DNA from 3 places in the Marinomonas sp. S3726 genome. Region 3 is predicted to be linked to each of the others. Evidence: predicted binding sites of a transcription regulator. Region 3 holds the regulator's gene; each other region holds the start of a gene.
The links. Region 3 encodes LexA, which represses DNA repair genes until DNA is damaged. Its sites were predicted from a motif close to TACTGTNTANNTANACAGTA; they were not measured.
Positions count from the first base shown of each region.

Region 1 (4,223 bases), on a different contig from region 3:
TAACGCTGCGCAAACACCTCCATTCCAGTTGGATGAGCACCAGTCAGTTGGTGAAGACATTCGACTTAAAAATCGTTTTGTTGATCTACGTCGCCCTGAAGTGCAAGCAAAAATGCGTTTCCGTTCTAAAGTGACATCCGTGCTGCGTAATTATTTAGATGATAATGGCTTCCTAGATATTGAAACGCCAATTTTGACTCGCGCAACACCTGAAGGTGCGCGTGACTATCTTGTGCCAAGTCGTACCCAAGAAGGTAACTTCTTTGCTTTGCCTCAGTCGCCACAGTTGTTTAAGCAACTATTAATGGTGTCTGGTTTTGATCGTTATTATCAAATTGCAAAGTGCTTCCGTGATGAAGATTTGCGTGCTGACCGTCAGCCAGAATTTACTCAAGTAGACATCGAGACATCCTTCATGGGTGAGAAAGAAATCATGTCTATGACAGAAGAAATGGTTGTAGGTTTGTTTAAGCAACTATTGAATGTAGATCTAGGGACTTTCCCTACTATGCCATACGCTGAAGCGATGGAAACATATGGTAGTGATAAGCCTGATTTACGTATTCCTTTAAAAATCGTGACAGTTTCTGATTTGATGGAAAATGTTGATTTTAAAGTGTTCTCTGGTCCAGCGGTTGACCCTAAGGGGCGTGTAGCTGCACTTAAAGTGCCTGGTGGTAATGCGCTTACTCGTAAGCAAATCGATGCTTATACTAAGTACGTTGGTATCTATGGTGCTAAAGGGTTGGCTTACATCAAGGTTAATGACAAATCTAACCTTGAAGAAGGTTTGCAGTCTCCTATTGTTAAATTCCTTCCAGTTGAAGTTCGTCAACAATTGCTTGAGCGTCTAGATGCGCAAGATGGCGATTTGATCTTCTTCGGTTCTGATTCTGAAAAAGTGGTTAATGAAGCACTAGGTGCTTTACGTTGTAAGCTTGGTGAAGATCTTGAACTATATACTTGTGAGTGGGCGCCTTTATGGGTTGTTGACTTCCCAATGTTTGAAGAGACTTCTGATGGCGGTATTACTGCTATTCACCACCCGTTTACAGCGCCATCATGTTCTGTAGAAGAGCTAAAAGCTAATCCATTAACTGCTTTGTCTCAAGCTTATGATATGGTGCTAAATGGTACTGAGCTTGGCGGTGGTTCTATCCGTATTCACCAAAGTGATATGCAGCAAACTGTATTTGAGTTGCTAAATATTGATGAAGCAGAGCAAGAAGAGAAGTTTGGTTTCTTACTTGATGCGCTTAAGTTTGGCGCGCCGCCACATGGTGGTTTAGCTTTCGGTCTAGATCGTCTTGTTATGTTGATGACAGGTTCAGCATCTATCCGTGATGTTATTGCTTTCCCTAAAACACAAAGTGCAACATGTCTATTGACGCAAGCACCTGGTGAGGTAAGTGAGAAGCAACTAAAAGAGTTGAGCATTCGTGTGCGTAAACCTGTTGTAGAATAAGGTTTTTAGACGAATTTTAAGAAAAGGGCCGCTTATGCGGCCTTTTTTTTGATTTAATAGTGAAATGCGGTTGAATCTTAAAGGTCATACTGTTGAAATATACAGTTAAATTAATGAGTCCTTGAGGTGTGTTTTTGACTCGAATTTTAGCGATTGATCCAGGCTCCCGTATTACTGGCTTTGGCATTATTGATGTGCAAGGGCGGCAAATCCAATATGTTGATAGTGGTTGTATTAGGTTGCCTGATGATGTTCTGGCAGAACGTTTGAAAAATATTTATACCAATGTTAGTGAACTCTTGTCTCGTTATCGACCTCAAGAATTTGCTATTGAAGAAGTGTTTCTTGCAAAAAATGCTAATTCCGCATTAAAGCTTGGTCAAGCAAGAGGTGCAGCTATTGTGGCTGCGGCAATGGCTGGCTTGCCTGTTTCAGAGTATGCCGCTAAGCGTGTGAAGCAATCTGTTGTGGGTAGTGGGAGTGCAGATAAAGAGCAAGTCCAGCAAATGGTTCAACTGTTGCTCAAGTTGGAGAAAGCGCCTCAAGCTGATGCCGCTGATGCGTTGGCAATTGCAATGTGTCACGCTCATACACGTACTTCTTCGGGGCTAGAGTATGGTGTTGGTAAGAGGGCGGCAAGATCCGGTAAGCGTTGGTCAGAATTAGATATAAGGAATCTTAAGTGATAGGTCGTTTAGTAGGTTATTTGGTAGAAAAAGTACCGCCAGAATTAATGTTAGATGTGAATGGTGTGGGTTATGAATTAACTGCTTCAATGACGACTTTCTATGAGCTACCTGCCATAGGTGAAAAAGTCACGCTTTATACGCATTTTCAAGTAAAAGAAGACTCTCAAAGTCTTTATGGCTTTAAAGGGAAAGATGAAAGAGCCCTGTTTCGTATTTTAATTAAAGTTAATGGAGTTGGCCCTAAGATGGCGCTTAGCGTGTTATCTAGCATGTCGAGTGATGAGTTAATTGCTAATGTTCAAGATTCAGATGTGACGGCTCTTACGCGTATACCAGGTGTTGGTAAAAAAACAGCAGAGCGCTTGATTATTGAGTTGAGAGATAAGCTTGGTCAAGCTGCAAAGCAGGATCTATTTGCGACGCCAGAAGTTTTAAGGCAAGTGCAAACGGACCCAAGGCAAGAAGCGGAAGCGGCCTTGGTCGCTCTTGGTTACAAACCACAAGAAGCAGCAAAAGCAATTGCGAAGGTGCCTGTGTCATCTGATAGTAGTGAGCAGGTGATAAAGTCTGCTTTAAAAAACATGCTTAAGTAGATTCTGAATATGATTGAATCCGATAGAATAATTAGTGCTGAATCTGATGCTATAGAGCTTTCAGGGTCCGAGTCGCATATTGATAGAGCAATTCGTCCAAAAATGTTGGACGAATATATTGGTCAGCCAGTTGTTAGAGAGCAGATGGATATCTTTATTCAGGCTGCGAAGCAACGGGAGGAGCCTTTAGATCATTGTCTTATCTTTGGGCCGCCTGGGTTAGGGAAAACAACTTTGGCTAATATTATTGCTAATGAAATGGGGGTTGAAATTAAAACGACCTCTGGTCCTGTGCTTGAGCGTGCTGGTGATTTAGCTGCTCTTTTGACAAACCTTAGTGAAGGTGATGTGCTGTTTATCGATGAAATACATCGTTTAAGTCCAGCGGTTGAAGAGGTGCTTTATCCTGCGATGGAGGATTATCAGCTGGATATTATGATAGGTGAAGGTCCTGCTGCTCGCTCTATTAAAATTGAACTTCCTGCTTTTACCTTGGTCGGAGCAACAACTCGCGCTGGTTTATTGACATCTCCCTTAAGAGATAGATTCGGTATAGTGCAAAGACTTGAGTTTTATGATGTTCAGTCGTTAACAACTATAGTCTCTCGTTCATCTGAAAAGATGGGTTTGAATATGGATGCTTCAGGTAGCTTCGAAATTGCTCGTAGAGCAAGGGGGACGCCTAGAATTGCAAACCGCTTGTTGCGTCGAGTCAGGGATGTTGCTCAAGTTGGTGGCTATGAAATAGTGGCCCAAGAAGTTGCTCAGCGTGCCTTAGATATGTTAAGTGTAGATACTCAAGGGTTTGATCACTTAGATCGACGTATGTTATTGACTATGATAGAGAAGTTTGAAGGAAGACCGGTAGGTCTGGACAGTATTTCTGCTGCTGTTGGGGAGGATAAAGATACCATCGAAGATGTGATCGAGCCTTACTTAATTCAGCAAGGATTTGTGATTCGTACGCCAAGAGGGCGACAGGTTACAAAGAAGGCATATGAGCATTTTAATTATCAATTGCCAAACGATTTAAATTAGAGGTAGTAAATGTCAATTTGGGGTCTTATCGCGAGTGCTAGCCTTGTAGTTCAGCTAGTTATGTTGTTGTTGGTTTTAGCATCTGTTTTTTCATGGGTTGTCATTTTTCAGCGAGTGAGAGTGTTAAGAGGGGCGGCAAAGGTTCGTCGCACTTTTGAAGATCTGTTTTGGTCTGGTATGGACTTAAGTCAGCTTTATCGTCAAGTAACAGCGGAAGGGCGAAGAGTTGAAGGTATAGAAAATATTTTCACATCTGGGATTAAAGAGTTCACGCGTTTACGTCAGAGTGCAAATATGGACCCTGATGCGGTCATGGAGGGCGTTCAGCGTGCTATGCGTGTTGCACTGGCGCGTGAAGAAGAGAAACTTGATAAGCATTTGCCTTTTTTAGCTACGGTGGGTTCTACCAGTCCTTATGTAGGCTTGTTTGGTACAGTT
Region 1 covers NZ_JXYC01000047.1:72,375-76,597, forward strand. Annotated here, with positions in the region: gene aspS (aspartate--tRNA ligase) at 1-1,465, shown strand, start outside; gene ruvC (crossover junction endodeoxyribonuclease RuvC) at 1,600-2,151, shown strand; gene ruvA (Holliday junction branch migration protein RuvA) at 2,148-2,747, shown strand; gene ruvB (Holliday junction branch migration DNA helicase RuvB) at 2,757-3,785, shown strand; gene tolQ (protein TolQ) at 3,795-4,223, shown strand, end outside.
Region 1: a site for LexA is predicted at 1,553-1,572, ahead of ruvC (crossover junction endodeoxyribonuclease RuvC). Genes of this name have one in related genera too.

Region 2 (4,223 bases), on a different contig from region 3:
AAAGATACAGCATTAAATAGGTTGCTAGGATCTGAGCTAGCGCACCAAGGCCTGCAATTAGGTAAAAAGTTTGGCTAATCTCAGTGGTTAAAGGGCCAAAGAGAAAATAGCAAAAACCGCCATAAACAAGTACAAAAGGAAGGCCGAATAAGGATCTTGCTAAGGTAGCATGTAAGGTGCCTTCTTGCTTCGATAAGGAATTCTGGTAGGCGGTTCGCATCGATTGAAACCAAGCGGCGAGCAGGGTAAACGCTATCCACATAAAGCTGTTTCCTTAATAGAGTTGATTAGAAGCTTGAACTTAAATTGCAGGGCGTGCTCAAATACGCAGCGCCGATGCCTGCTAACTTAATGAGACAGGAAAGAAAAGTAAAAGGAATAAATAGAATAGTTCGGATTCCTCACAGGAATGAGAATTTAGAACGAGTTTCTTAAGGTGAGATGATAATCAATCATGAAAGAGATTAAAGTTTGGGATCTTTATATTAGACTGAACCATTGGCTTATGGTTTTACTGTTCACCGGTTTGGTCGTGACGGGTAAATCAGAAGAAGATTATATGCAATGGCATTTTTATATGGGCTACTTACTATCCGCTGCGCTGATAACACGACTCCTCTATGGTTTCTGGGGAGCAAAGCTCGCTCGATTTTCTATGTTCTTAACAGCACCAAAAAATATCTATTATTACGCCAAGCAGCTTGTAAAAGGACAAGCTCCCCATTATTTGGGTCATAACCCTTTGGGTGGCATTATGGTGCTAGTACTGCTTATAAGCTTGGTGCTTCAAATAGTATCAGGGCTGGTTAACTCTGATGAAGTGTTTTGGTATGGCCCCATGTATGAATGGGTCAGTGAGGATTTACAGGAGTGGTTAGCCGATTGGCATGCTGAATTAGCCGATATCTTACTGGCTTTAGTCGCCTGTCATTTGCTTGCAGTTTTGGTCCATGAGTTAGCGTTAAAAGAGCGTTTAATCAAAGCCATGTTTAATGGTAAAAAGCCAATTTCATCAGAGCCTTATGCAGACCAGTCTGGTTTTGATCAAGAAACAAAAGCAGTGAGAAAGACGGTAAGAAAACGCCTTGTTATCATGCTAAGTCTGAGTCTTATTTATTTGTACTGGTTATGGCAATTGCCAATCTAGAAGGCCATTACTTTATAGAACGAATAAGTTAGAAAGTATGGTAAGACAGCCAATTAGTGTAAAGCTAATTGGCTGAGGCATGCTTTTTGTAGAGACATGCATTTAAGCCGCATCAATTAGTTCTTCATCGATTAAATCTTCGATATTGTCGTCTTGGTCCATATCTAAGACGAGTTCATCAACCTGATCATCATCCTTTTCAATCACGAGATCTTCCAAATCTTGAGAATTGGACGCCGCTTCAAGAGGGATCTGGCTTTCATGTGTTTGGCTCGGTTTTGTACTTGTTTTAGCTTTACGCTTGCTACCAAGTGATTGTAAAAGCTGCTCTTTATTTTGAGCAAGATACATGGACAGGGCATCAATTTGACTATCTTTTTCGATAAGTCGGCTATCTGTTAGGAGTTGAGAGATATCATCTGCAGTATCTAACAGTTTATCGTAAGCGTCTGCTTCAGCTTTGGATGCAAAAGTCATTTTTTCTATTCCATCACGTTCAACAACATATTTAATAATTACAGGCATGATTCACCTCAGATAAAATAATACTGTACAAATATACAGTATTATTTTTTGATTTGTCTAGCTCAATTTGAAAATAAAGCTTGTTTGTCAGTGTTCGAATAAAAGAGAGGCTCTAATTATGGCTTCCCTAGAGAAAAGGGACGATAATGGTGCAACAGAACATGATTGAGGAAAAACAATGTCTATCAAGGACAATACAGTAGTGCAATTTCACTACACACTACGTGAAGGCGATGCGCTAATTGAAACATCTGCAGGTAATGACCCTCTGGCTTACCTACATGGGCACAGCAATATTATCCCTGGTCTACAGACAGCGATGGAAGGCAAAGCTGCTGGTGATGAGTTTGAAGTAACAATTGCCGCGGCAGATGCTTATGGTGAGCGTAAAGAAGATCATCAGCAACAAGTGCCAATCAAACACTTACAAGGTGCGAAGCGTTGGAAAGCAGGTATGACTGCAATTGTTCAAACAGATAAAGGACAACGCCAAGTAACCGTGGTTAAAGCGGGTCTTAAGCATGCGACTGTAGATTTAAATCATCCGTTAGCAGGTAAAGATCTTACTTTTTCTGTTGAGGTGGTTGATGTGCGCGATGCAACAGAAGACGAAATTGCTCACGGTCATGCACACGGTGTAGGCGGACATCATCACTAAGTTGATGCGTATCCAGACCAAATAAGCCTCTTTTGAGGCTTTTTTTATGTCTAGGGAACCCATTAATAAACGCAAAGTGACACCTAGATTGACGTTTTTCCTTCATATACTTTAAAAGAGCAGACTGAGAAGAGGTGACTTAATCTTAGCGCCTTAAAGCAAAAGCTATGATTTAGAGGCGTTTGTGGATAAAGTGTCCACTTACTCACAGCCCATTAAAAAGGCGATATTTATGCAACATGACGAACAAGCTCAATGTTTTCGAATTGAGCAAGATGGCGAAATAGCACTACTTGAGTATGTGTTTTTAGATGATCCGGCAAACCTAAAGCAGGTTATTGATTTTAAAAGCACTTTTGTTCCTCCAGCATTAAGAGGGAAAGGCATTGCTGAACAATTGGTCAGAGCCGGTTTAAGCTGGGCTAAAGCGCAAGATTATCAAATTACGGCGACTTGTTGGTATGTGGAGAAGTTTTTAAAAAAGAGATGAAATGAAAGTTTGTTAACACTTACCGCTTAGGCCGCTATTAAGGTAACAACGAAGGATTCAAAACCCTTAATCTCGATAAGATAATCTTTTTTCTTTTCCTTTTTGGTGCGATAAAAACCATCAATTTTAGCGAAAGGTTTAGTGATGAGATTAGATTTTTTAAACACTAAGGACTCTATGCTGCCACTTGGCATAATAAACTTATCTAACACACGAAAAAAATGATCGCAGAGTAATGCTCTATCCTGCTGACTGTTTAATGCTCCTGGGTGTAAGCTCGAAAATACTGTGCTGATCTGCTTAATAGCAGGCTGCTTTAGTATGCAAATGGCTTTCACTTGGTCTTTGCCTAAAGGTGTCATCATGCCAAGAAGGTAGGGGTATTGTTGAGATTCATATTTCTCAAAGTTTTTTGTTGTTACTCTTACATCCCTAAAAAAGACTTCTGCTAAAGCATCTTCTAATTCAGTTTCTTCAGGTAGATTTAAGGTGTTCTTATCCAGTTTGATATTGGTTTTTTGTACCGGCATTTCAGGTGTAGCCAGTAGCGGTTTATCTGTTGGTAAAAACAATTTAATTTTTTGAAGCAGCTCAGTGTCATTAAAGGGTTTATTGATAATAAACTTAACCCCACATTGTTTTACCTTTCTTAAGCGTGAGTCATCCGTTTCTGTGGTAATTAAGCCGACATTTAATTTAAGCATTTGCCTATTTATTTCGGTTAATAATTCTATACCTGACATTTTGGGCATATGTAAATCAGATAGAACAAGGTCTGGATGCCAGTCTTCTAAAATGGCTAATGCTTGAATGCCTGAGCTGGCAAGCTTAGTTTCTAGGTTTTCTATATTGCCTTTTTCAAGTGCTCTTCGAATGATGAGTTGAACGGCTCTACTGTCATCAATGATTAGTACTTTCAATATAATTACCTAAGAAAATTAAGAAATTGAATGGGTATATATCTATCTAGAAATCTTATTATAACTTGGTTTTTTCTATCATAAAGTGCATTTCGAGTGGAGTTTAGGCGCTTTATGTCAGCTCAATTGTACTTTCTGCTCTATTTAAGTGTACTCTATTGCTTACATCATTTGGGCATTTTATCCTTATGTTTTCTTTTGTAATATCTTAGACCTTAACGAGGAGAGATTTTTGACAGACACTATTTTAATCTTAATCCTTGAAGCGGCTGTTATTTTAAGCTGTGGTCTGGTTTTGTACTGCCTATATATTATTAACGGTTTAAAAACTGCAAATAAGATATTGGACGTTAATATAGAAGATAATGATAAAGAAATTCAGTACCTTCAAGATGCTGCAGATCTTGGTAGTAAAAGTGGTGCTAACCTAGTCGCGACCGAAGAATCTTTTGCTAAGTATCGTGGCCAGACTAAGATTATGAT
Region 2 covers NZ_JXYC01000004.1:737,189-741,411, forward strand. Annotated here, with positions in the region: gene TW85_RS04495 (DMT family transporter) at 1-262, opposite strand, end outside; gene TW85_RS04500 (cytochrome b/b6 domain-containing protein) at 455-1,147, shown strand; gene TW85_RS26630 (YebG family protein) at 1,250-1,672, opposite strand; gene TW85_RS04510 (peptidylprolyl isomerase) at 1,851-2,330, shown strand; gene TW85_RS04515 (GNAT family N-acetyltransferase) at 2,524-2,820, shown strand; gene TW85_RS04520 (response regulator) at 2,847-3,740, opposite strand; gene TW85_RS04525 (hypothetical protein) at 3,973-4,223, shown strand, end outside.
Region 2: a site for LexA is predicted at 1,694-1,713, ahead of TW85_RS26630 (YebG family protein). Genes of this name have one in related genera too.

Region 3 (4,223 bases):
CATTTCTACGATTCAAGATCGTGGTTATGTGCGAACTGAAGGTCGTCGCTTTTATGCTGAGAAAATGGGTGACATAGTTACCGATCGTTTAGTGAATAGCTTCCAGACTTTGATGGGTTATGATTTTACCGCTCAAATGGAAGAGAGACTGGACGATATCGCTGAAGGGCGAGATGATTGGATTGAAACCCTTAATGCCTTTTACCGTGATTTTAGTAAGACACTTAATATCGCCGAACATCCAGAAACAGGTATGGCTCAAAATGCGCCAACACCTACTGATATAGAATGCCCAACATGTTCAAGACCAATGCAAATTCGCACGGCAAGTACTGGTGTGTTCTTGTCTTGCTCTGGTTATGCATTGCCACCAAAAGAACGCTGTAAAGCAACAATTAACCTAGTAAGTGGTGAAGAGGTTGTTGCTGTATATGACGATGAGGCTGAGTCAAAGGCGCTTATTAATAAGCGACGTTGTAAAATCTGTGGCTCTGCAATGGATAGCTATTTGGTTGATGAACAGCGCAAATTACATGTTTGTGGTAACAACCCTAGTTGTTCAGGATTTGAGGTTGAGGCTGGTTCGTTCAAGATAAAAGGTTATGATGGCCCTGTTCTTGAGTGTGATAAGTGTTCTTCAGAAATGCAGTTAAAAACTGGCCGTTTCGGGAAGTACTTTGGTTGTACAAATGAAGAATGTAAGAATACACGTAAGTTACTGAAAAATGGAGAAGCTGCTCCGCCTAAGATGGACCCTGTTCCTATGCCAGATTTGGCATGCCTTAAGGTTGAGGATCACTATGTTTTACGTGATGGTGCAACTGGCCTGTTCTTGGCAGCGAGTCAATTCCCAAGGAAGCGAGAAACGCGTGCTCCACTTGTGGCTGAGCTGATACCTTACATGGATCAAATAGATCCTAAGTATCATTTCTTTAAGGATGCGCCATTAGCTGACTCTGAAGGTCGACCTACAATAATTCGCTATAGTCGTAAAACAAAAGAGCAATATGTCATGTCTGAAGACGAAGGCAAGCCAACTGGTTGGAAAGCCTTTTATGTTGACTCTAAGTGGGTGATTGAAGAAGCTAAGAAAAAGGTAAAGAAATAAATGAGTTCGGCCGCTAGCATGACAAATCAGAGGCTGGATATAGCACGTCGTTTTTTGGATATGCCAAATAATGAGCAAAAATGGATGGGGCCAGCATTTGAAAATGCTGCCCTTTTTCATTTACAAAGTGCTGTTTTAGGGCTTTTGCAAGAAGTAAAACAAGCGTATCATCTTAGCTCGGAAATTGGCTTGCTTGAAATGCATCAAGATGCAAAATCAAAAAACATCAGCATTCCAGTTGTTAACGAGCTTATAGAATTGAATGCAAACGCAAACTCTTGGTTTTCACATATGCAAAATACATATGACGTGAGTTTGAAATGTCAGCCAAATTTCTATAACGCTAAACACGATAATTTAATTGTCGCCTCAGTTGATGATAGGTCAACTTATTTGACATATTTAAACTCTCTAACCGAATTGATTTTAAGGTTTAGAGAAGAATCCTCAGAGTACTAATAATATGAATGAGTCGTATCTAGAGATAGTGGAACTAGAAAATGGCGAAATTGTTTTACGTCCAGCAAGTGATGAGGGTGTTGAATCTGAACCTCTAGCGGTTCTAAAAATTTCTGATACTACAAAAGCGTATCTTCAGGATAGGTATTTTGAACTGGCTAAGAGAATGTTTCATGCCGGTATTGATTTTGTGTATTCAGAAGATTTTCCAGAATCTGAAGTGCATGAATCTCATGATGAAGACGCAGCCTCACAGGCAAAAGTGATTCACTAATGATGACCGCATAAAAAAAGCTAAGCCTAGGCTTAGCTTTTTTTATGCGTGTTACTTAGATTGTTTGTCGTATAACTCCTACGGAGAGACCCTCAATGGCAAACTCTTCACTTTCTAAGTCGACTAGTATGTCATTGAACTCTTCGTTTTCTGCGATGAGGCGAATTGTATTTCCTTTCTTTTCAAAGCGTTTTACAGTCACTTCATCGCCGATACGTGCAACAACAATTTGGCCGTTACGTACGGTAGATGTTTTATGGACGGCAAGTAAATCTCCTTCCATAATGCCCACATCTTTCATACTCATGCCATTTACAGATAAGAGATAATCAGCTTGTGGTGAGAACATACTTGGTGGCACTTGAACATGAGAGTCCACATTTTCCTGGGCAAGTATTGGAAAACCTGCAGCTACCTTACCAATAATAGGCAACCCAAGCTCTGGGTTTGCATCATTGCTGGCTTCTTCAATGATGCGTAAGCCACGTGAAGCACCAGGTAAAATCTCAATAGCACCTTTTTTACAAAGGGCTTTTAAGTGTTCTTCCGCAGCATTTGGTGATTTAAAACCTAGCTGTTTTGCAATTTCGGCTCGTGTTGGTGGAAAGCCAGTTTCCGCAATAAAGTCGCGGATTGTATCCATAACATCGGATTGTCTTTTTGTAAGTTTAATCATAAGGCATCTGGTTGTTTGTACAGTAACTGTTATTATATACAGCTTTTAAAGGGATACTCAAATAAATAAATGCTTTCTGACGATTTAAAGTTAAAAATACAAACCGCTTACCGAGCAAACCTTAAGGCAAAAGGGCACAACCCTCGTACCGGTCAAAGGCAAATGATTGGTGCTATTGCGAGAACACTGGGTAACGTTAAACCTGACAGTGAAGGTAATCGACTGGGTGAAAAACATGTTGCGGTAATAGAGGCTGGTACGGGTACAGGTAAAACCTTGTCATATTGCCTAGCCGCAGTCCCTATAGCCAGAGCACGGGAAAAAACACTCGTAATCTCAACGGCAACTGTCGCTTTGCAGGAGCAAATTCTTCACAAGGAACTACCAGAACTCCTTAAGCATACTGACTATCAGTTTAAATATACCTTGGCTAAAGGTAGAGGTCGTTATTTGTGTCTAAATCATCTAGAAAGTCATCTAGATGATGAGACACAAGCGACGGATGATATGTTCGCAGGTTTGTTTGAACAGCATTTGCAGCCAGGAGATGTTAATACCGCTCTTTATAAAGAAATGGATGATGCGCTTAAAGCTGGCACTTGGGATGGTGATAAAGATAACTGGACAGGTATTGTAAGAGAGCAAGATTGGGGACGTTTAAAAACGGACCATCAGCAATGTACAAACCGTAATTGTGCTAACTTTACGGCGTGCCCATTTTATAAGGCTAGAGCTGAAATAGAAGTTGCAGACATTATAGTTGCAAACCATGACCTTGTATTAGCGGACTTATCTCTAGGTGGAGGAGCAATACTGACTGCCCCTGCCGATAGCATTTATGTATTCGATGAAGGGCACCATTTACCCGACAAAGCTATTAATCATTTCAGACACGAACTTAGATTACAGCAAAGTATTCTTTGGTTAAGACAACTTGAGAAGAACCTGATAAACCTTAAGCAGGAGCTTTCTGACGACGTTAGTGTTACTGGGCAATTATTGTTCAAGATTCCACAAATGGTGCAAACCATTGTTAATTTTATTCAATATGCTCAACAAGGTTTAGCGCCATTCATTAATAATCTGCAAAATGTTGATGATAATGATCAGCATAGATTTGAGTTTGGCATTATCCCTGATGAGTTAAGGCAGCTCGCTTATAGCCTCCAAACCTCCTACCAAAAACTTTTTTCTGCGATCGAGTCGATTCACGATGAATGTAAGAAAGTTAAGCAGAATGAGGGTATGGGTATGAAGCCTGAAACCGCAGAAGTTTGGCTACCAATCTTAGGCGTAATACTCGGTAGGTTAGAGCAGGCAAAAGCATTATGGCTATTATTCTCTACGGCGGATGATCAGAACTTCCCGCCGAATGCAAGATGGCTCACATTGACTGGTCAAGGAATGGAGCAGGATATTGAGCTGGGTGGTTCACCCATTCTTGCTGCGCACACATTAAGAATGCAATTATGGGATAAATGCTTTGCCGCGGTTGTTACCTCAGCTACTTTGACAGCATTAAATCAATTTCACCGTTTTAATATGAGAAGTGGTGTGCCGAAGGAGTCAGAATATTTAAGAGTATTAAGCCCTTTTGATTTTCAGAATAAAGCTGTTTTGCAAATTCCAAAACTTGAGCATGAACCAAATAAGGCGGATGAACATACTAAAGAAATTATCCAATACCTTGATAATGAGGTTGATCC
Region 3 covers NZ_JXYC01000018.1:81,104-85,326, reverse strand. Annotated here, with positions in the region: gene topA (type I DNA topoisomerase) at 1-1,108, shown strand, start outside; gene TW85_RS15020 (DUF6586 family protein) at 1,109-1,567, shown strand; gene TW85_RS15015 (hypothetical protein) at 1,572-1,841, shown strand; gene lexA (transcriptional repressor LexA) at 1,897-2,517, opposite strand; gene dinG (ATP-dependent DNA helicase DinG) at 2,587-4,223, shown strand, end outside.